4 regions of the Leuconostoc sp. BM2 genome follow, and region 1 is predicted to be linked to each of the others. Evidence: riboswitches for the same ligand, from Rfam matches in the RefSeq annotation. Region 1 holds a riboswitch; each other region holds the start of a gene.
What was found. A riboswitch is a leader RNA that binds a small molecule or an ion and turns the genes downstream of it on or off. The one in region 1 is predicted to bind thiamine pyrophosphate.
Positions count from the first base shown of each region.

Region 2: it holds a riboswitch for thiamine pyrophosphate, as region 1 does, so the genes downstream of both, BMG01_RS06490 (hypothetical protein) here and BMG01_RS03060 (ECF transporter S component) in region 1, are expected to answer to the same signal.
Region 3: it holds a riboswitch for thiamine pyrophosphate, as region 1 does, so the genes downstream of both, thiT (energy-coupled thiamine transporter ThiT) here and BMG01_RS03060 (ECF transporter S component) in region 1, are expected to answer to the same signal.
Region 4: it holds a riboswitch for thiamine pyrophosphate, as region 1 does, so the genes downstream of both, BMG01_RS06650 (hypothetical protein) here and BMG01_RS03060 (ECF transporter S component) in region 1, are expected to answer to the same signal.

Region 1 is NZ_MOWQ01000005.1:44,467-50,042, reverse strand. Features, by position in the region: gene pepT (peptidase T) at 1-542, opposite strand, end outside; gene BMG01_RS03075 (Nif3-like dinuclear metal center hexameric protein) at 547-1,374, opposite strand; gene BMG01_RS03070 (class I SAM-dependent methyltransferase) at 1,368-2,057, opposite strand; gene BMG01_RS03065 (DMT family transporter) at 2,127-3,068, opposite strand; TPP riboswitch at 3,228-3,317, shown strand; gene BMG01_RS03060 (ECF transporter S component) at 3,466-4,044, shown strand; gene BMG01_RS03055 (thiamine-binding protein) at 4,041-4,334, shown strand; gene BMG01_RS03050 (ABC transporter ATP-binding protein) at 4,372-5,576, shown strand, end outside.
Region 2 is NZ_MOWQ01000020.1:8,802-14,377, forward strand. Features, by position in the region: gene BMG01_RS06470 (peptide ABC transporter substrate-binding protein) at 1-449, opposite strand, end outside; gene BMG01_RS06475 (2'-5' RNA ligase family protein) at 685-1,206, opposite strand; partial or broken gene BMG01_RS06480 (NUDIX domain-containing protein) at 1,244-1,738, opposite strand; gene BMG01_RS06485 (hypothetical protein) at 1,860-2,171, opposite strand; gene BMG01_RS06490 (hypothetical protein) at 2,297-2,509, opposite strand; TPP riboswitch at 2,614-2,702, opposite strand; gene BMG01_RS06495 (deoxyribodipyrimidine photo-lyase) at 2,831-4,258, opposite strand; gene BMG01_RS06500 (DUF2316 family protein) at 4,281-4,583, opposite strand; gene BMG01_RS06505 (DUF3021 family protein) at 4,767-5,171, opposite strand; gene BMG01_RS06510 (LytTR family DNA-binding domain-containing protein) at 5,182-5,576, opposite strand, start outside.
Region 3 is NZ_MOWQ01000044.1:5,766-11,341, reverse strand. Features, by position in the region: gene BMG01_RS09295 (MIP/aquaporin family protein) at 1-459, shown strand, start outside; gene BMG01_RS09290 (MIP/aquaporin family protein) at 562-1,281, shown strand; gene BMG01_RS09285 (RluA family pseudouridine synthase) at 1,323-2,216, opposite strand; TPP riboswitch at 2,283-2,371, shown strand; gene thiT (energy-coupled thiamine transporter ThiT) at 2,431-2,994, shown strand; gene BMG01_RS09275 (MerR family transcriptional regulator) at 3,031-3,501, opposite strand; gene BMG01_RS09270 (glycosyltransferase) at 3,588-4,649, opposite strand; gene BMG01_RS09265 (LTA synthase family protein) at 4,669-5,576, opposite strand, start outside.
Region 4 is NZ_MOWQ01000021.1:1,966-7,541, forward strand. Features, by position in the region: gene BMG01_RS06630 (M3 family oligoendopeptidase) at 1-1,109, shown strand, start outside; gene thiE (thiamine phosphate synthase) at 1,163-1,801, opposite strand; gene thiD (bifunctional hydroxymethylpyrimidine kinase/phosphomethylpyrimidine kinase) at 1,791-2,624, opposite strand; gene thiM (hydroxyethylthiazole kinase) at 2,621-3,397, opposite strand; gene BMG01_RS06650 (hypothetical protein) at 3,397-3,957, opposite strand; TPP riboswitch at 4,045-4,133, opposite strand; gene BMG01_RS06655 (hypothetical protein) at 4,172-4,678, opposite strand; gene BMG01_RS06660 (hypothetical protein) at 4,675-4,965, opposite strand; gene BMG01_RS06665 (VWA-like domain-containing protein) at 4,962-5,576, opposite strand, start outside.

The sequences.
Region 1 (5,576 bases):
CCAATTTCTTCATCAGGACCAAATGCAAAACGTAAATCACCATGCTTGATTTCTGGGTGAGCAATTAAATATGCTGCTGCTGTGATAATTTCAGCATCTCCGGCTTTGTCATCAGCACCCAAAAGTGTCGTACCATCGGTTGTGATTAACGTGTGCCCAACGTACTTTTTTAAACTTGGAAATTCAGACGGATTTAGTTCGTAACCACTTGTCCCAAGCTTAATGGCAGATTGGCCATCATAATCAGCAACAATTTGAGGATTCACATTGGCCCCATTGAAGTCAGCGGTATCTACATGGGCAATGAAACCGATTGTAGGTATGTTTGCATTTTCAATGTTACTTGACAGTTCGGCAAACACATAACCATCAGCCATAGTACGCACATTTTCAAGGCCAATGCGCTTCAATTCTTCAGCCAATTCAGCTAAAAACGCCACTTCTTTGGGCGAAGAAGGCACCGTCGTTGAATTTTCGTCTGACTGCGTATCAATTTTGACGTATTTCAAAAATCGGTCTGTTAGTTCTGGGTATTTTGTCATATTTTCACTCCTTTTTGGTCGACTGCTGCTGTCCGGACGGTCCCAAAATATACGTATAAGGATCTGTATTCAGCTTGGTGGCAAAAACATCAAGCTGGTCATCACACCATGCTTTTATTTGCTCAGCCATTTTTTGATTAGCAATGGCTTCCATGTGATGATCCGGATCAATGACTACAAAATCATCTGCTAAGATGTCATGGCCAACATGATAATATACATCAGCAGTAACAAAAGCATCAGCTCCTGATTGTTTAGCTGTTTGCCAAAATTTACCACCATCTCCACCTAGAACTGCCACCGTTGAAATGACACGATTAAGGTCATTGGCTATGACACGAACAGCTTCAACGTGAAAAATATCACGCATTTGTTTCGCAAAATTTGCTACTGTCAATGGTTTCTTTAACTTACCAATCCGACCTAATCCTGTTTTACCATCTGCATTAGGGATTAAAGGCACTGTGTGCTCAATATTAAGTGCTGCCGACAACCAATCATTCATCCCACCAAAAGCGTTATCCAAATTGGTATGTGATGCATAAACCACAATTTGATGGGTAATAAGATCTGCATACATTTGATTTTGTGGGACGGATAAATCTAAGTTTTTAGCTGGGAAAAACATTGCCTCATGATGTGCCCAAATGAAATCTACCTTAGCAGCAATGGCTTCCTTGACGACCTCAGGTCGCACATCTAATGTTGTCATAACGCGACTAATTTGTTGATTCGGATTACCAATTTGTAAACCAGTGGGGTCACCTGCTTCTGCCAAGGAAAGTGGCGCAAACTGTTCAATTTGATCAATTAATTCTTGTGCAATCACGATATCATCTCCTTGATACGATCATAAGTTGTTTGCCATTTTGTGTAGGTTGGCGTGTCTTGGTTGCCTGAATTTTCCAAATGCGCCAAAATAACTTTGATACGATCACATTCTTTTTGCCACTTGGCAACAAAAATTGGTGATTTTGATTGCAACAGATACGGACCAAAATCAATCTCACGCTCAGATAATTTGGATTCACCAGGCGTGGCAACGATCACTTCATAAAAATGCGAACCTTCCTGAACAATGTCTTCCGCTATAATCAAATAGTGATTGTTGTTTAACCATGATCTGACAACATTCTCATCAGTATTTGGTTGTAAAATCAAAGTATTGTACTGATGATTTTTTGACTGACCAGCTGACAAAATGTCTTGAATCAAAATCCCACCCATGCCAGCAATTACAACCGTGTCAACCTTATCAGCTATGTCAATGGCAGCTAAACCATTCGCTAATCGCGCCTCAAGTTTGCCATTCAGATGTCGTTTGTTAATTTCATGTTGAACATTTTCAAACGGCCCTTGAGCGACTTCACCAGCTATGGCATGCTGGACATGATTGTTCAAGATTAAATGTGCGGGTAAATAGGCATGATCTGAACCTATATCAGCAATTATTGCGCCTTGTGGCACATGTTTAGCCACCGCTTCAAGGCGTGGCGAAAGATGAATACTATCCATAATGTTCCCTAAAAAAATTTTTTTACTCCTATCAGTATAGCAAAAAAGCCAGCTACGCGCTGACTTTCCTTATCCAAATTTTATCAATAACACACCAATTGCCATCGCCATAATACCAAATATTTGAGCCCTTGTGACTTGTCTTTGCGGTGAACGCCACCAACCAAATTGTGTAACAGCCATTGATCCAACGATTGAACCAAATAAGCCCAAAGTAACTGTTACCCCCGTACCAAGTTGTGGGACTAAATAGGCGGCTGCAAAAACAAATGCAGCACCTAATACACCGCCAATGAACAACCAAAACGGCTGCCCATTCGCATGAAATTCTTTTGGCAAAAAGGACTTATCACGAATAATCACAACCAGAAGAATCAAGATTGTGCCTGTCAAAAAAGAAAACACCGAGGCTCCGACTGAGGAATGCATTAATTGGCCAAAGTGGCCATTAATGGCTTGTTGAATAGCTGAAATAGCACCTGCCACTATCCCCCACAAACGCCATAAATTCAACGTAACGGCATTTTCATGATCTTTGTCGCTTTTTTCTTCAATTTTAGCAACCCCACGGCTGGCCAACACAACAGCAATGTAAATACCTAAGAATAAAATCAAAATTCCCATAGACTTAAGCCATGTCAAAGGATGCTGCTGTGCCCCAAAAAGCCCAAAGATATCAATCACTTCTCCCATCAAAACTTGACCTAAAATGGGCAAAATAATCGTTTGAATTGCCCCTAATTTGGGAAACATTAAAATGTTAGATGTTAAAAAGAAGACACCCAAAATTCCGCCCAACCAAATCCACCACGGGTTATGCGATAAAACAGTGCCAATAGGAACAATGTGTTGATTGGTCCCCAAAAAGACGGCGATCAGAAATATTGTCCCGACTGAAAATGAAATTAAACTCGACCTAAATGGTGAACGTACCGCTGCACCTAATTTTGCATTAATAGCACTTTGATTAGCTAATAAAAATCCAGCAGCCAATCCAATAAAATAAAGCATCTCAATACTACTCCTAAATATAACTTTTTTAATTTTAACTCATGCGTAATAAGTATACCCATAGGTGCCGTTTTTGCAAGCCAAACGACTTTCATCTATTGCAGGTAAAAATGGATTGTGGTACACTCTGTTTGTGAGATAATCACAAACAATTGAAAACACCAAAGTCTGGGGTGCCGAATGGCTGAGATAATACCCATATAACCTGATCTAGATCGTACTAGCGTAGGGAGATTTACTTGAATATTAATTCTATACAGACACAAGCTACTAATCGTCAGTCTGTTTTAGCATTTGTAATTGATATTATGTCAAAGCCAATCTTCCTATGGAGATTGGCTTTTTGTATGTCTAACCTCATTGCGGTGTTTTCACAACAAATTCGGAGGTGTGCAACATGCATACAAAATGGTCACTACGTGACGTTATCTTTATCGCGCTCATCGCGGTGTTTTTCGGTTTTATTTTCTGGGCTTGGGCATTTGCTTATAACGTCATTGCAGCAATATTAACGCCTATGGGTTTAAGTCCATATGCTAATGATGCAACAATTGGTCCATGGTTAATGGCTGGTCCAATGGCGGGCTACATCATTCGTCGTGCCGGTGCTTCGATTATTGGCGAAACGCTTGCCGGCACAATTGAAATGGTTTTTGGTTCACAATGGGGCGTCATGAACATCGTTGCTGGCGCTATTCAAGGACTGGGAACCGAAATTGGATTTGCTATTTTTGGTTACCGTCGCTGGGATAAAACTAGCTTAACTGCTTCAGTCATTACCGTCACAATTGTAACCTTTGGTTGGGACCTACTTCGTAATGGCTATGCACAATATTCGTTTGGTCTACTAGTTGGTTTGTTTATCACTCGCCTGATTTCATCAGCCATTTTTGCTGGTGTCATTGTTTACTTCACGCAAAAGCTAATTGCTAAATCAGGTATCTTAACAACGCATCAATCAGAGGTGATCTCATGATTTCAAGTATTGCTGTTCAAGTTTTGCCAATGACTGCAAATGAAAACGATGTTATTAAAATCGTTGATCACGTCATCGCTTACATTGATGCTAGTGGTGTTAATTACCAAGTTGGTGCGTTTGAATCAACATTAGAAGGTGATTATGATCAACTGATGTCACTTTTAGCACAATTGCCAAAAGTGGCTGCTGAAATCACAGACATACCTGTAATGGTTTATAGCAAAATCAACATGGCAACCACAAGTGATGTGCTTACAATAGCAAAAAAAACAGATAAATATAAATGAAGCGGTGTTTTCCGCGTACATAGGATATTCTAAACCGATGATTGTTACTCTAGAACATATTAATTTAAGCTACGACAAAACAAAAATATTTAACGACTTGACACTATCCATTCCAGAAAATAGTTTCAATCTTTTAATTGGACCATCAGGTATTGGTAAATCAACATTGTTAAAAATCATTGCCGGTTTATTCCCTCAACTTAAAGGCACTGTTTTGGTTGACAATACCGCCATTAGCCAGTTACCAGCTAATCAGAGAGCACAGCATGTTGGTTTTTTATTTCAAGATCCCGACACACAGTTTGCGATGCCTACCCCTTTTGAGGAATTGACGTTTACACTAGAAAACTTACAAATTCCGGCTGATGAAATAGCTAAACGTGCGACGGCGGCACTTGAATTTGTCGGCATCAAACAACTAGCCGACCAACAGATTGCCACGCTTTCAGGTGGTGAAAAGCAAAAAGTTGCTTTAGCAATAATTGTCGCAATGAAAAGTAAATTGTTGCTATTAGATGAACCTTTCGCCAATGTCGATATAATAGCACGGCAGGAAATTTTAAAAAAAATAAAAACATTGCAGGCTGATGGCGTTACCATTCTTGTGGCAGATCATGATTTTTCAGGTTATCAAGACATTGTAAACAATGTATGGGAAATTCAACATCAAACAATCTCAACACTTGAACATGATCAATTTATGCAACGCATTTCCAAACCACAACATCATATTTTTAAAACAACCAATGAGGGTATTTTTGAACTGACTCATTTTAAATTATCGGCCGAAAAAAGGACATTAATCACTGTTCCCCAACTCTTGATTGGTGCACCTGGCATTACCCTTCTAACTGGCGCAAATGGTAGTGGCAAATCAACTTTATTTAATGCGTTAACTAAATTGAAATCTTTTGATGGGCAGATAACTTATCAATCAAAAAATATTCAAAAATTAAAAGTTGCACAATATGTTCAAAAAGTGGCGCTATTATTTCAAAGTCCCGAGCGCCAGTTTCTTAGAATGACCGTCGATGAAGAATTAGCGTTGAGCTACCAACATAGCCAACATCAATCATTTTGGTCTTCCAAAGTAATTGATCATTATCTCACGCGCCTCAATCTTAATCATTTACGTCAACACATTGTCTATCAACTTTCTGGTGGCCAAAAGAAAAAGCTGCAACTGTTACTGATGTTAATTGTTGGCACGCCCGTTTTGTTGCTTGACGAACCAATTGCTGG
Region 2 (5,576 bases), on a different contig from region 1:
CCGGCACTGATTGCATCCGCATTTTTAATGCCAGAATAAATATAAGCATACTGTGAGGCAGTTTTAGGATTAACCGTCCGACGCCAAGCATAAACGAAATCTTTTGCAGTCAATTTTGTACCATTCGACCATTTCAAGTTTTTACGTAAATGGAATGTCCATGTCAAACCATCTTTTGATGTGGTCCAGCTTTTTGCAAGACCTGCAACCGGTTTACCACTTGCACTTTTACTTAACAAGCCCTCTTGTGTATTTCCAGCAATCTCAAACGCATAAGTATCGGTCATTTTTGACAAATCCTGTGTTGTTAGATCAGTGCTAATATAGGTTTTGATCGTTGCATCGCTTGAACTACCACTGGTTCCCCACACACCGGCAACTCGCGTTCCTGCCGCAATGACCACAATAGCGCCGATGGTGCCAAAAATGATTGTATTCCGTTTTACCATATATATTTCTTATCTCTCTGTTATTCTCTCATCAAAGCGTTATTAAGATAATTCTCTTTTTAAATTAGCACTTTTTCATTTGAATATAACTTTTTTAATTTGATACTAAATATAATAGCATACGGTCTTTTAAACATTTTTGAAAAACATCTATATTATAACTAGTTTTTTGTGCACAACGCACAAAAAAACAGTCAATCACTATAATTGACTGTTTGTAAAATCCTAAAAACATTCACACCAATTCAAATGAAGCCAAAATTTCAGAGTCATCATTAGCAAGAATATTTTCAATAGCAACATATTTGATCTTAGCTGTTATATGCCATTGTAATTCATTTAGTGTCTCAACGAGTTGACGCGCTTCACTGGGTTGTAAGGATTGTCCTATTGTAACGTGTGGTTGATACGGTATATCACGACGGTAAAAAGGCTCAAAATTATCCAGTTCATAAAGCTTGTCGTGTATCATTTTGATTATGTCTGCGCCTTGCGCAACGGATAACCAAACGTAGCCGTTATCCGTGTCGCCTCCAACACAATTCAGTGTTAGAGTGAACAACTCAAGACGTTTCACAACAGATTGCACCGCATCACAAATACTCGTATCCGAGGCATTACTTTTGAAAGGAAACACAAGCGATACATGAGGTCGAATATGTGTATATAAGCTATCATTTTTTTGTCGAATCGACTGAATGGTTGCTTGATCAACTGAATTAAAGTCTGGAAAAATCAAAACGGACCGATATTTCATCGCCACTCCTTTTATTATTGCATATCAAATAAACAGATTAATCACCATTTTCACGTAACCATGGTCGATCACTAACTTCATTTTCAGTGATAATCCGATGCAGAGTTTGTTGCGCTTGCGGCACAAACATTTTTGGTTCCGGATGAATAGGTACAAATTGCAAATCCAATGTCTCTGTACCATCTTTTTGCAAAAATCCCCCAGCCTGTTCAACTTCAAAACCAATACCAATAGTCTCTTGTGCATCACCCCAATAATTTTTGTCCGTCACATTTGTGGCGATACCCAATACTCTGGTTACGCTAACGTCAATATTCGTTTCTTCTTTAAATTCCCGTACAACCGCTTGCATTGGAGAATCGCCATATTCAAGATACCCCCCAGGAAATCCCCAGCCAGCGTCTGAATCCCAACGTTTTTCTAACAAAATAGCATCGTGAGTGTCATTCTATAAAACTCCAAACGCAGAAACAAAAATCATGCCCTCATGACCAACTTTCTCCCGCATTCGCGCAATATAATTCTTATTCATGATGTAACCCCTTAATCAAAATTTTGTGCAACAAATCACTTTTCATTATAGCACTACGACGTATTAATTATGAAAATAATGATATTCGGTGATCACAAAAAAATCTGGGTCAAATTTCGCTTTATTTGGATTGCGCAGTAGTGAAGCTGTCCCATTTTTCTGGCAATAATGTCATTTGCCAGAAACGTAATTCTTCTGCACTACTATACATAAATTGTTGCAACAACAAATCCATATCAAGTTCATCTTGATGTTTAGTCACTAAGTCATCTAATAATTGAATCATCTCGTGAACGTAACCTTGAAATGTCTCATCAGCGTACGAATTAACAAAATCAATATAAATTTGTTGCTTGCCTTTTAAGTAATCCTTTCTTGCTAACATTTCTTGGAAAATTTCTAGATATAACCAGGGGCATGGTGCATGTGGCAAGTATAGTGATAAGTTGTTGGTAAAATTTCAGCCTGTTGAATCTCGTCATCAGTCATATTAAGACCTTGATATATCCCATTTTGCTGGTCAACATCATAAGCTGTAATTGCCTGAATGCCTGATTTTTAAGCATCAATAACTTGTGAATCCTGACTTGTCGCCAAAATTTTATCATAAATTGCTAAATAATTTTTGACATAGTAATTATCCTGTATCAAATATGCCTTAAAGGCAGACAAAGGTAACGTCCCATCTTCAATGCCCTTAATAAAGGGGTGATTCTTGCTTGACAGCCAAAGTGAAGCTGACTTTTCGTGTGCTAATTCGCTAAATTTCATGATATTCTCCATTCTTTTTTATAAAATATCTAAAAACCCCAGCTCACTGAAATTGAGCTGGGGTCGCCAAAAAGCATCGTAAAATACAACATCATGATATTGATGTGGCTAATATAATATCTTCCTGCGTCAGTCTTAACTGCTTCAGGTTCAATGGGTATGATCTCAGCTCAAGGCACCCCAGATATCTTACATAAAAAATTATAACACACGTATTCATTAAAACAGTAATAAATTTTAATGATATGCAATTGATTCATCAGCTAAAGGCGAAAATGTGTCATACAAGCCAAGTTATTGGATTCTTTTCACAAAACCCTTTTAAAAATTATCCTTACTTTGCTCATACACCGCGATTGCTCTTAATCGCGCAGCTTTATGATCCACAATTGGCTGAGGGTAATCATCATTTAATTTCACACCATAAGCTTTTTGTTCCGCATCAGTTAACTGATTAGGCTGATGTATTTTTTTGCTTTTGATAGATTTCAATTCCGGAACATATTGCGTGATAAACGTGCCATTAGGATCAAATTTTTCTGACTGTATTGTCGGATTAAATACTCTAAAATATGGCACACTATCTGTACCTGTCGACGCAGCCCACTGCCAACCACCAATATTACTTGCTGGATCATAATCAACTAATTTTTCTCGAAAATACTTCTCACCCCACCGCCAATCAATTAATAGATCTTTGGTTAAAAAAGAAGCAACAACCATTCTCAAACGGTTGTGCATCCAACCCGTTTCATTTAGCTGACGCATGGCAGCATCGACAATTGGAAAACCAGTGCGCCCTGTCCGCCATGCTTTAAAATGATCCTCATTATTTTGCCAAACAACGTTTTGAAATGATGTTTTGATTGCCTTTTCTTGCTGATCTGGATACATAGCATAAATCATATTGTAGTAATCACGCCAACACAGCTCTTTGATGAAGGTCGTACGACCGTCACTTTCCGGTTCCTGCCTGACAGCACCATAAATTGTCCGAATTGAAATTTCACCGGTCCTTAAATATCGTGATAAATGGCTGGTGGCATCAAGGCTGGGTATATCACGATTTTTATCATAGTCAGCGAGTTTATGTGACACAAAGTCGATCAAAACTTGTTTGGCAACCGACTCTCCAATTTGATTTTCGTAAGCATAACTGTCACATGGACGGATTAGCTTTTTAAGCTCAGCTGTTGCGTCATTGTTTGGCAGCACCAGTTGCTTTTTGACAATTTCCGAATGCCTTAGATCATAATTTGGTGATTTTTTAGGTCGTTGTATCCATTGCTTAAAGTATGGTGTGAACACCTTATATCCAGTACCATCTTGTTTTTTAATATCGAACGCACTGTGCAATGTAAAATCTAAAAAAGGATGCGGCGTTACCTGCAACTCATCACGACAATATTTTGCAATTGCTTGATCTCGTTTTCTACCATAACCCCGTTCATCAAAATTAAAATACAAATCTTGCCACTCCGGCAGCTCTTTTTTTAATGCTGTAAACACAGTGGTGACATTTCCTGAGAAAATATGCAAGCTGATTTTTTTTTCTTTTAAAACTGATTTAAAATGAGACACACTGGCAAAAAAAGCACTTTGATTGACACTGCCATTCGCTACGATTTGGTTCGGGTCAATAATAAACACTAAAGCAAGATGATCACTATTGGCAACAGCAGCTGACAAAGCTGTATTATCTGCTAATCTTAAATCTCTTCTAAACCACATCACACTTGTCTTAGTCACAAAAATACCCCTCACATTTAAATTATTTTGACAGTTGTCGCTTGTAAATTTTTCTGGTACTCAAAAACCAATAATTACGAAAATCACCCACTAATTTTGAATATGGATAACCCGTTAGTCCTTGTTGAAATAATTGTTCCGACAAATACTCTTTCAAAATCCAAGGATCTTCAGGTGCAACGTGATCCAATTCTAATATCTGATTGATTTTTGAAACAGAAGTGTTTAACGCGGCTGCCACATCCTCAATTGCTAAATGGCTCATTTTGAGATTTTCCTTGAGTTCCTTACTTGTATTGAAACGCTCAGTAGAATTTAGAGACATGTCACTCCCCCCTTTCATTGTTCAGTTCACGATGTTAATAAAGCAATTATTGATTGTTATACCAACACAATTATGATTTATGTAATACAACGAGTATAATGCTTTCACACTTTTACGTAAAGAAATTTGATTTTAACTGCAAAGCACACAACAAAACGCCAATATTTGGCGCCTTTCTAATGATTAATCTGAACGTTTATGAAATTTAGCAATGGATTCATTAACGCGTTCAACTTTCAAATGCAAATTGATTTTGATAATTATCCAAACCGCAATATAGATTGTCAAAAAACTCAACCAAAAGGTGGGCTCATACAAAACTTCATGTAGCCCCAAAGTTAACGACGCAGCACCTAAAGTTATCATTAGCGTACCTATAAAATGTAGTATGAGAGCGACAAGATATGAAAATCGTTCAATGTCAAAAATCATTGATAAAATACCAATTAAGCCGCTCATCACTAGTACAATTAACGTGTTGATAGGATCAACATGTGTTTGTTCAGAAAAAAAGATAATACAAATCATGTAAATGAACGACCCATAGCCAAACCCATGAATCACGTGACGCAAAATTTCTTTGATCATTTCTATCTCCTCAAACCGACAAACGAGCAATCAAGTCTTTTACATATCGCCGACTGACCACAGATTGATTATCCTGAGTTAAGTGCGCGGTCATATTTCCTGCAAAACTCTCCGATAGGCTTTGTAAATGATTAATATTGATGACAGCGTGTTTGGATATTTGAACGAAGTGTTGATTTTTAAGGCGTTGACAAAAATGAACCAACCTTTCTTTCGTACATACTAGTCGCTCTGTTGTATAAATTAATAATTCATCATCAACAACGTCAAGCAAAATAATTGTCTCAACCTTCAAAACGATTATCTCATCTTCCGCCTTAACCGTCACAAGATTGGCAGTCTCTGACTGATATTGACGAATGTAAGCCATCAAACGTTGCGTTTCTAAGCTATTTTCTTTTGCTC
Region 3 (5,576 bases), on a different contig from region 1:
GCTTCAGCAGCAGTTTACGGTGGTGTTGCCGCTTACTTGAAGTCTTCAACTGTTTCCACAGCATTATCTGGACAAACAATGACCGTCAGCCAATTTATTTCCTATGTTGGTTTGGGTCAAGCAAACTATGCCACTGGTGAACGTCTGAACGCTTTTGCGTTTGAATTTGTCTTGACATTCTTGTTCGTACTTGTGATTTCAATTGTCACAAAGTTGACTAATGTCCCTGCTCCCTTGGTCATTGGCCTTTTCTTAGCCGTTTTGATCATTGTGGCCTTGCCAATTACAGGCGGATCATTCAACCCAGCACGTTCATTGTCACCAGCAATTTTTGTCGGTGGTAAGGCACTGAAACATCTGTTAGTCTATATTCCAGCACAACTAATCGCTGGTGCATTGGCAGCATTTGCCGCTAATTACTTCAATAAAACCAGTGAAGAAAAAGCCGTAAAAGCCTAAAGTTTATAAAGATTGACTAACATTGTCAATCTTTTTTTGTTTCTAGAAATAAACGTGTATAATGGGATTTATTGGTAATATTACACACAAGGAGAATTTTTCATGCGTAAGTATATCGCAGAATTTCTAGGAACATTTATGTTAGTGTTCTTTGGAACTGGTAGTGTTGTTTATTCAGCTATTACGACACAATCACCTATCACAATTGGTTTTTCATTTGGTTTGGCATTGGCCGTTGCCATTTATGCTTTTGGTCAAATTTCTGGTGGGCACTTTAACCCAGCCGTATCACTTTCAATGGCTATTCAAAAGCGTTTGTCATGGGTCGAATTTGTCGGCTATGTATTAGCACAATTGATTGGTGCTATTGTCGCTTCTGGTGCTGTCTATCTTGGCGTTACAGCTTATCTAAAGTCAACATCCGTTACAACTGCTTTGTCAGGTCAATCAATGACAGTCAAACAATTCGTTACTTTGGCTGGTCTTGGTCAAACTAACTTTGCTGACGGGCAAGGCTGGTACGCTTTTGCCTTTGAATTGATTTTGACTTTCTTGTTTGTTTTGGTCATTTCAATTGTCACTAAATTGGCTAATGTCCCTGCCCCATTGATTATCGGTTTGTGGTTAGCAGTCCTAATCATTGTTGCGTTACCTATTACCGGTGGCGCTTTCAACCCAGCTCGTGCCTTAGGTCCTGCAATCTTTGTTCAAGGTAAAGCACTTGGTCACGTTTGGGTTTACCTAGTGGCTGATCTACTAGGTGGCGCTTTGGCAGCATTTGCCGCTAACTTCTTCAACAAGAGCGTTACAAAAGAAGCCTAATCCTAAATAAAAAAGAAGCTCGTCGTGAGCTTCTTTTTTTATTAACGCAATTGTCGTGGAAAATCATCAGGCAATGGACCTGTAATCGTTTTAATGCCACCATCAAAGGGTAAAGGGAGTTCAATGGTAGCTGAATGCAGCATCAATCTTGGCATATGACGCCCACCATATAGGTCATCCCCAACTATTGGATGGCCTACACTAGCTAAATGAACCCTAATTTGGTGCATTCGGCCAGTATCTAAACGAATTCGTAATAAAGAATTTTGATAAACCGTATGTATATTAGTCCAATGTGTCACAGCAAATTGTGCGTTTGTTCCATTGACAGCACGTTTCCTGTCGTCTTGTGCATCAATGCCAATTGGTGTTTCAATTATTCCCTGTTTTGTCGGCATCACGCCACTCACCCATGCCAAATAAGTCCGTGTAATTGCCTTAACAGATAGTAATTGGTCAAGTATTGGGACTACCAAAGGCGTTTTTGCAATAATAACGGCACCCGATGTGGCCCGATCAATTCGATGTACCATATAAGGGGCCACTTCCAAATGGCGCCTTTGAAAATCACCGGCAACGTAATTCAGCAAAGTATCATCTTCTGTTGGTGAATGCGGATGCATTTTCATACCCGCTGGTTTATCGACAACCACAAGATAATCGTTTTCAAATAAAGTTGCTACTTTCTGACTATGATTCGGTCGATAATTAGAGTTACTCGTCCTAAAATCATCCTGATCAAAGGTCATCACTAATACATCATTTGTTGCCAAAAAATAACTAGTCGGGACCACTTTACCATTCACGGTAAAATGTCGCTTAATCCTGAGAGCCCCACGAATACGCTTTGGAATAAGCCATTTTATCCACAATGCTTTAACTGATTGACCGGCATTGTGCGGTGCTATTTTAAATTGATATTGCCATGTTGTCATATAATAAATGCCCACACCTTTAGGGTTAGCTCCCTTAATTTGACTTTATTGTCATTTTCGTTATACTTAGATTATCTGGGGTGCCCTATGGCTGAGATATACCCACCGAACCTGCTCATGATAATGCATGCGAAGGGAGATATAACATTGTTTAGCTCATTAATGGCGCAACCTGTGAACTCTCTTGACGGTTGCGCTTTTATTTTTTGGAGATATGAAATCTATGCAAAATTCTCGTTCCCGCGTCATCGCTGAAGTGGCTATATTTGCCGCCTTGGCTGTTGTTTTCGATTGGCTGACCCTTTTTAAAATGCCACAAGGTGGCGCCGTGACCTTGTCATTGGTCCCAATATTATTTGTTGCCTACCGACATGGTGTAAAAGCCGGTATGGTGACTGGATTAATTGTTGGTGTGGTGACTTTTATTTTAAATCCATATTATTTAAATCCACTACAAGTATTTTTCGACTACTTCTTTGCCTATACATTGGTTGGTCTCGGCGGATTGTGCACGAGCCAATTAAAATATGCACTCCGTCGAAATACAACAAAACAAGCAATGGTATTGGTATCACTTGGCGCCGTACTTGGTGGTTTTGGTCGCTTTTTTGGTTCCTTTTTGGCTGGTGGTTTCTTTTACGGCGCTTTTGCTCCTAAAGGGCAAAATCCTTGGCTCTATTCACTGATTTACAACGAAGCTTACGTTGTCCCACAAATCCTTTTGACTGTCATTGTACTGATTGTTTTACTTCGCGTTCAACCAAAAATGTTCAAATAAAAAGCCAATTATTATAACAATTCTAAATGGAACCTGTTATAGTAACTGGCTTTTTTTCGTAATTGGAAACTCACGTTTATCAACAACCCGATACTTTACTTTTCCAGACTCAAGATAAACATACAGCAATTGCGTTTCAGCGTCATCAAAATAGCCCAAGTTGACCACAACACGTCCTTCATATTCTTCAATACCTTGGAAGGCTTTCTTCATAATATGGTGGATAATCATAGCACTTTCAAGCTGTTCATTAGCCTTATCAACGGCTTCATGTAAACTATCACCATCATCTAAGTTTTGTTTGATAATCGCAACTTTAACAAACGCACGAAACCCATATAATCGAGATTCTTGTTCATCTTCTCGATCTATCGCTTGAACATATCCTTGCTTTTCCCAATAGCGAAGTTGCCGTGTCGATATATTCGTCATACGTGCTAGTTCACCAATGCGAAATTGTAGATGATCAAGAGACGGTTTTTTAAAATTTTCTTTGTCAAAATTCATATTTGTGCCTCTAAAAATAGTGTTCTTTGTCAACTAAGTTGCTAAAAACACGCCTAATATCTATTTAAATATAGCACATTAATTAATTAAAACAAAGCCTGCCACTGTTCTAAAATTGGGCCTATCTCAAAATCTTCAACTCGTCGTAGTGAGATATCAGCATAATGTTGGCGCTCTTTTTGAGTGTTTAATAGTGGCTGAATAGCTGCTAACAAACCATCGACATCACCATTCTCGACTAAAATGCCGTATTCCCCGTCATCTAGCACTTCTGCAGAACCCGTATTTTTCATTGCGACAATCGGTAAACCAAAGCTCATAGCTTCAGCCAAAACCAACGGCAATCCTTCCCAACGAGAAGTCTGTAAGAAAATACTAGCATCACGGTAATGCTGTCGCAAAGCTTCGTCTTTTAGTCCACCACGATAAATAATTTTATCTTGAGCCGCATATTTTTCAATCAATTCTTGAAACGTTACCATATCTTCTGGTAGCCCATTACCAGCAATTGCCAAACGCCAATCATTAGGTAGTTTAGATGCTAGTTGCACAGCGAAATCAATGCCTTTATGCTGAATCGCAATCCGAGCTGTAAAGGCAATGATATGTTGTGTCAAATCAGCGCGTCCATTTGGTGTTATGGTCAACGGATTCCATATTTTGACAGCGTGTTGATTATAGGGCTTAAAGCCCGCCAAATCATAGTCTGTCAGTACAACGACAGTATCAAGTGCCCGCAAACCTGCCTCAAATTCAGTCTGCATATCAGCATAGTACTGACTTTTGTAAGTCGTCACATTGTTATGCATCCAACCAATTAACTGTGTGTCAGGTAATTGTGGCTTCATCACAGCAGCAAAACTAGACAACAAACCACCTGCTAAAATTACCACATCGAATTCCCGTGCAATGTTAATAAAATCTTGAATTTGTTCAGCATATTTGACATAAGGCTTTGCATCGTTGGCTAGTGTTAAGGGCCTCTTTGCAACCAATAAATCCGCTGATAGTGTATAAAAAGGTGGTAAATCAGAAAAACTATAATATACTACGTTGTGCTGTTGTGCCAACGCATTACCAACAACAGTCGTGGCACGCTTCATGCCCCCAAGACCAATGTTTTCAAGGGCAACAAGAATCTTAGTCATATTTTTGCTCCCAATTTCATTAATTTCCACTCCAATCATCTACATTTCGTGGCAACAATCTTGTTGTATCTGTCGCTTTATCACGCGACTCTGGTGCATCAGTGATGTAATCACTCAGAGTCGAGCGGTTACCATTTTTAGACAACAAACTTGTGGATTTTGTCCCTAATTTTTGGTTAATCTTTTTCAACCGTTTGACTGTACTGTCTTTACTGTAATCATATTTCGACGGGTCAACAGCCTTAAAATCTTTTGGTGTATAGAAACGCAATAAATTCTTTTGATTCAAATTATCTGACATATTCAATTTTTTATTCACATAACTTTGAATCTTATTAAGTTTAGTCTGCAATTTTTTGTCAGGATATTCAATTAATTGATTCGTTTTTGTATTCCAAATTCGCCCAGACAAACTAGCATATTCTGGTGTTATCCAGTCTTTATTACGGAATGCAACTATTTGTACGTGCTGCTTGCTTAACAAGTCTTGTCCAAACTGAATATACCGCTTTGTACTGATGCCAAGCAAATGCTCTAATGTAGGCGCAACATCAATTTCACCACCATAAGTATGATCAATATAACCATTTGTCATGCCCGGTATATGAACAATCAGTGGCACCCGTTGCAAATTAGCATTGTCTAAATCGTTCCAGTTACTCTCATTTTTGCCAAGCACGGATGCCAAATAAGGCGCGTCAGTATTAGAAATACCGTAGTGATCACCATACAAGACAACAGCAGTATTATCGTACAACCCTGATTTTTTGAGATAGTTAAAGAATTCCTTCACGGATTGATCAAGGTAGTGATTGGTGATGAAATAGTTGTCCACTAATGTTGAGCCTGTATTCGATGTCTGGAAATTAGGATCTTGATCCTGTGCATCTAGCGTATAAGGTGTGTGGTTCGTCACTGTCAAATATT
Region 4 (5,576 bases), on a different contig from region 1:
TGGCTGGATTCAGATTAACTAATCAGAAAGCACATCAGCGTCAAAATTATTTAGAGCAACCTTTGGAAATGAATCGCATGTCTGAAGAAACTTTAAAGGCGATGTGGCATGTTGTTGACAACAACAAAGGCATGTTCAAGCCCTACTTTGACCGTAAAAAAGCCTTGCTTGGTCTCTCGCAATTGGGTTGGCAAGATCAAGTTGCACCGCTCACAAACATCGGTGATTACAGTCCTAAAGAAGTCTCTTACGATGAAGCAGCACAATTTATTATCACGCAATTTGGTAAGTTTTCACCTAAAATGGCTGATTTTGCCAAAATGGCATTTGAAAATAATTGGATTGAATCTGAAAACCGCCCTGGCAAACAACCGGGCGGCTACATGGAATCTGTCCCTGATTTACATGAATCACGCATTTTTCTAACTTATACTGGATCAGTCAATGATGCCGCAACGATTGCCCATGAGTTGGGACATGCTTTTCATTCTGCTCAACTTAATGATTTGCCGTTCTGGCGTGATGCGTATGCAATGAATGTCGCTGAAACAGCTTCCACTTTCGCTGAACTTATTGTCAATGACGCTAACGTAAAAGTAGCAACGACTGATGCTGAAAAAGTGGTCTTGTTAGACGCCAAAATGACTAATCCTATTGCCATGTTCTTGAACATTCATGCGCGTTTCTTATTTGAAGATGCGTTCTATACGGAGCGTCAAAATGGTGTTGTCACACCGCAACGACTGAACGAATTGATGGATGAAGCACAAAAAAGCGCCTTTGATGGTATGCTAGATACGCGACACCCACATTTCTGGTCTTCAAAGTTACACTTCTTTATTGATTCAGTCCCATTTTATAATTTCCCGTACACTTTCGGTTATCTCTTTTCAGCCGGTATTTATGCACAAGCACAAAAAGATGGTGATAATTTCGAGGATAAATATATTGCGTTGCTTCGTGACACAGCAAATATGACATCAGAAGAATTAGCTCAAAAACATTTAGGTGTTGATCTGACTAAGCCAGATTTCTGGCAAGCTGGTGCTGATTTGGTTAAAAAAGATATTGATGAATTTTTGTCGCTATCTGAACAATTTATAAAGTAAAAATCAAATTAAAGAGGCCCAACGTGTTAAACATGTTGAGCCTCTTTTAATCTTTATGAATTTTGTTGCCACTTTATCACTGCGTCTGCGACGTTATCAGCTGCACTAATCATGCTAATAACAGCCACGCCATTGATACCAGTCGCATAAATATCATCTATATTTTGATTTGAAATACCACCAATAGCGACGATTGGCCAATCACTAATGCTTTTAATGTGTCTCAAGCCTTCAAGACCAATTGGTGGATTAGCATCAGCTTTTGTCTTCGTCGCAAATATTGGTCCAACACCAATGTAATCAATTCCCGATACACCTTGAACACGATGAAAATCAGCTTGCGTCGTCACGGACACACCAACAAACATACCATTGCAAGCACGCACATTTTCAATGATATTACCATCCTTTTGACCAAAGTGCACACCATCAGCGTGAATTTGGTGAGCTAATGGGATATCATCGTCGATGATTAGAGGCACGTGATACTGGCGTGTTAAGTCGCGTACACGCTCTGCCACACGATATTTTTCAGCGCCTTTTAATGCGCCATCACCTTTTTCACGATATTGAAAAGCAGTAATACCATATTTCAAAGCGGTTGTTAAAATATCAAAAAATTGTGATTCGTTTTCCACATTTTGAGTGCCTAAAACAAAATAACGTCGTAATATTAACGGATTAAATGTCATGAAGTACCTCAACTGTATCTTCTGTCACCAATTTGGTCCCATGGTTAAGTGGCCCATGCCCGTGTCCAACAGCAATGCCATCACGAATTGTGGCGTCAACGTATCTTTTCCCATGCAAAATCGCCACATCTAAAGTTTTCCCAAGCGCTAATTGTGCTGTAATCGCTGCCGAAATAGTGTCCCCAGTGCCGTGGGTACGCTCCGTAAGAACCCGCTGACTTGCCAACCAGAAATCTGTCCCATCAGCCAATAAGACGTAATCCTCAATACGTGATGACTGCCCATGACCTCCTTTCAATAAAACATTTTTGGCGCCTAATTTTTGAATCGCCTTAGCTGCACGTTGCATGTCTTGCCGATTATTAATCGCTTGACCACTTAAAATTTCAGCTTCTGGCATATTAGGCGTTACAAGTTCTGTTAGCGGTAACAATAAACTTTTAACGGCAGCCACTGCATCAGGATTAAGCAACTTTGCGCCACCTTTCGCGACCATTACCGGATCTAACACATATTTACCAAAATCAAAATTTTGCAAGCCTTTGGCAATAAGCGCTACTGTCTCTGCGTTTCCGAGCATACGAGTTTTGGTTGCTTTGATAGCTAAATCATCAGCGATTGATTGCATTTGTGACCAAATCATATCAGGTGGTGTCATCAAAACATCTTGAACACCCAATGTATTTTGCGCTGTTAAAGCGACAAACACATTAGCACCATAAACACCCTGTGCAGCAAATGTCTTTAAATCAGCGCTAATACCAGCACCGCCACTACTATCAGCACCAGCGATTGTTAATACTTGTGGTGTTTCATTGCTCATAAGTATTGCACACTTTCAGTCATAAATGTCGCTACTTCCTCACTTGTAATTGCAGCAAGTTCATCTAGCAATTGCATACTATAAAAACCTGGTGTCGTGATTTGATGGCTGGCTTTGAGGCCAGCTAACTTAAACGTTGCCATCGTGTACGTGACATTTTCCATAGTGAGTGATTCAGCCACAAAAGCACCAATCATGGACGATAATGCATCACCAGTTCCCACATTAGTTGATAATAATGGCACGTCTGTCTCAATGACGGCAGTTTGATGCCCATCGCTAATAACATCTTTAGCACCACTTAACGCAATTATGGCACCAGTCTTTTCCGCTGCTAATTGTGCGATGGCAATTACATCACCACTACCAGTGGCGTCAATGCCTTGACTGTCAAAATCAATATCGGCAAACCACGCGATTTCCGCTGCGTTACCTCGAATAATATCAACATGCCCTTCTCGCATCAAAGTCTGCACGGCCTTGCTACGAAAAGGTACTGCAACAGCAACTGGATCCAAGATAACAGGTTTATCTAAGTTAGTAGCGACCTTTGAGAGCGTTACAATATCTGATAATTCATTGGCCTTAAGCGTACCAATATTAATGACAACGGCATGTGCAATTTGACATAAATCATTAAATTCACTAACTTCGCGACTCATAAGCGGCGAAGCACCAATAACATTCACTACATTGGCTACGAATTGTGGGGTAACAAAGTTAGCATAAGTCAGAACAAGCGGTGATTGTGTCCGTACATTTTTAATTGTCATTAGTATTGACTCCCTTTTTCATAGGCATTCCGCCAAAATTTTAGTTCAAATTGATACGATTTTTCAAAAATAGCGACATCTAGTTGACTGTCTGAATGGTCAACAATCTGCCAGTAATAGGTTACCAAATCATGATATTGTTTACTGGCGTAATATTGCTGCCAACCATTGTTTGTTTGATGTGCCAGTGCTTTAGCTATAAAATAATAGGATTCCACACAAGGTAAGGTTGCCATGATTGCTGACATAGCACCTTTTTGAGCAGCTGCACGCATATGATTAACATAGGATTGCCCAACCAAATCTAAAGACTTTGAGGCAACAGCATCCACTAGACTAAGGTGTGCTTGTCCCTCATCGTCGCTTGTCGGTCTGGTTAAATGTAATGATTCATCAATTTGATCAACGATAGGCATAAAAGCTTCGATATAACTGGCATCTTGAGCCGTATAATAATCTGCTTGATGCTTGGTTAATGAGTTATTACCAATTGCTTTCACGAAAGGCTCAGCCATGATTTGAGGCATAAACTGTTCTCTAATTGTTTGTAGTGAGGTCATGTTTTCTCCATAATAGGACACAAAAAGGCCGCGAACCCACTCCAAGAAGATGCGTTCACGGCCAGTAATCAACATTTAAAAAACACTAGCTTATGCAACATATCTCCCTGCGTACGTACTAACGTCATCAGGTTCAATGGGTATTTCTCAGCCAATCGGCACCCCAGATATTTTATTCATTTCAAGATAAGTGTAAACGAATGCCACCAGATAATCAACCCCACCATTCAGGATCAACATCTCTCATTTGATGTTTCAGTGACAATTGCGAATCACTTGTAACACGTTGGTAAGTCGTTGTGTAGGGATTTTTCATCAAATTAATCATTTGCTGATACTGTGTACTTTTCAAAAAATCAGCTAATTGACTGTGATTTTGCCAAAAAGTCCACAACATATAATCTGCTTTACCATTATCATTTTGAGCCACAACACCGGCAACATTTACTAACTTACCAATTAGTTTATCATTATCATCTTTAGCCTGAAAGGCAATTTGATGAATCACACGGCCAGTTAATTGACCATTAATATAACGACTATCAAAGCCTAATGGCCGTTGAAATTGTTGGACAATTTCTGGCGCATCCAAAATCAAAACATTCGAACCCGCCAATTGTGATACCTTGCCGAGGTAAAACACGTTGTCTGGATTCGCTGTTTGAAGTGCTAATAATTCTGAAACTGACTGTTCTGGTGCAAGTACAAGATTAATTTTCATAAGAATGGCTCCTTTAACATTGTGACGACATCTGGTGAAAGCCGAACTGCATTACGCTGAATAAACTGTTGGACGCCTTTAAACGTTGTCAGATCAACTGTGGGTGTCATAGCGTCTGATGCAACTAATGCTTTTGCATAGACAATATCTGAACGTGTCATCATCGTCATGCCCCATGGCTCGCTCAGCAACAGTGATTCCCATTGATCAGTTAATAATGCTTCAGCTCTTTTGAACCGATTGTCTTTGGCAATAAAACTACTCAGATCTGTTGGATTTAATTTCATAGGGTCAACACCTTTCCAATTTGATTAGGCAAACTGAGTTGTTGCTCTTCTGGCAGTATCCAATAAACACGACGATACTGTGACATAATCGGTGATGTTTCACCGTCACCATCAGTTAGGATAATCACTGTTGTCGTCTCACGAGGTGTTTTTTGTTTATCGAGATAGTCAAAAATACTTTGAAATGCCGTTCCCCCGCCAGCACGGCGCTGCCAATGATTGATATTTTTAATCACTTCAACTGCTGTATCAAATGAAAACACGCGGACTTTAGCATCAAATTGTTGTGTTATTTGCATCACATTGGCTAGGAATTTACCCACTAGTCTATCACTAATAGAAGCCGAATTGTCGACAAATACCAAAATTTCATTTTCGTACGTACTAATTTCACCAAATAAGTCCATTCGATAGGCTTGGCGCCGATTAAATCGTGCACGTGATGGTTGCTTTTGATTAGGTACTTGGCTTACCCCTGTTTTGAGGATTTGACGCCAATTTTTTTTAGGCACCACCACCGCGGAAATCTGTTGTATGACAGCACTAGCCAAGTGACCTCGCCCAGATTTTTGTGCATCTTCATTGGCTTGGCGAATGACTTGTTCAAGTGC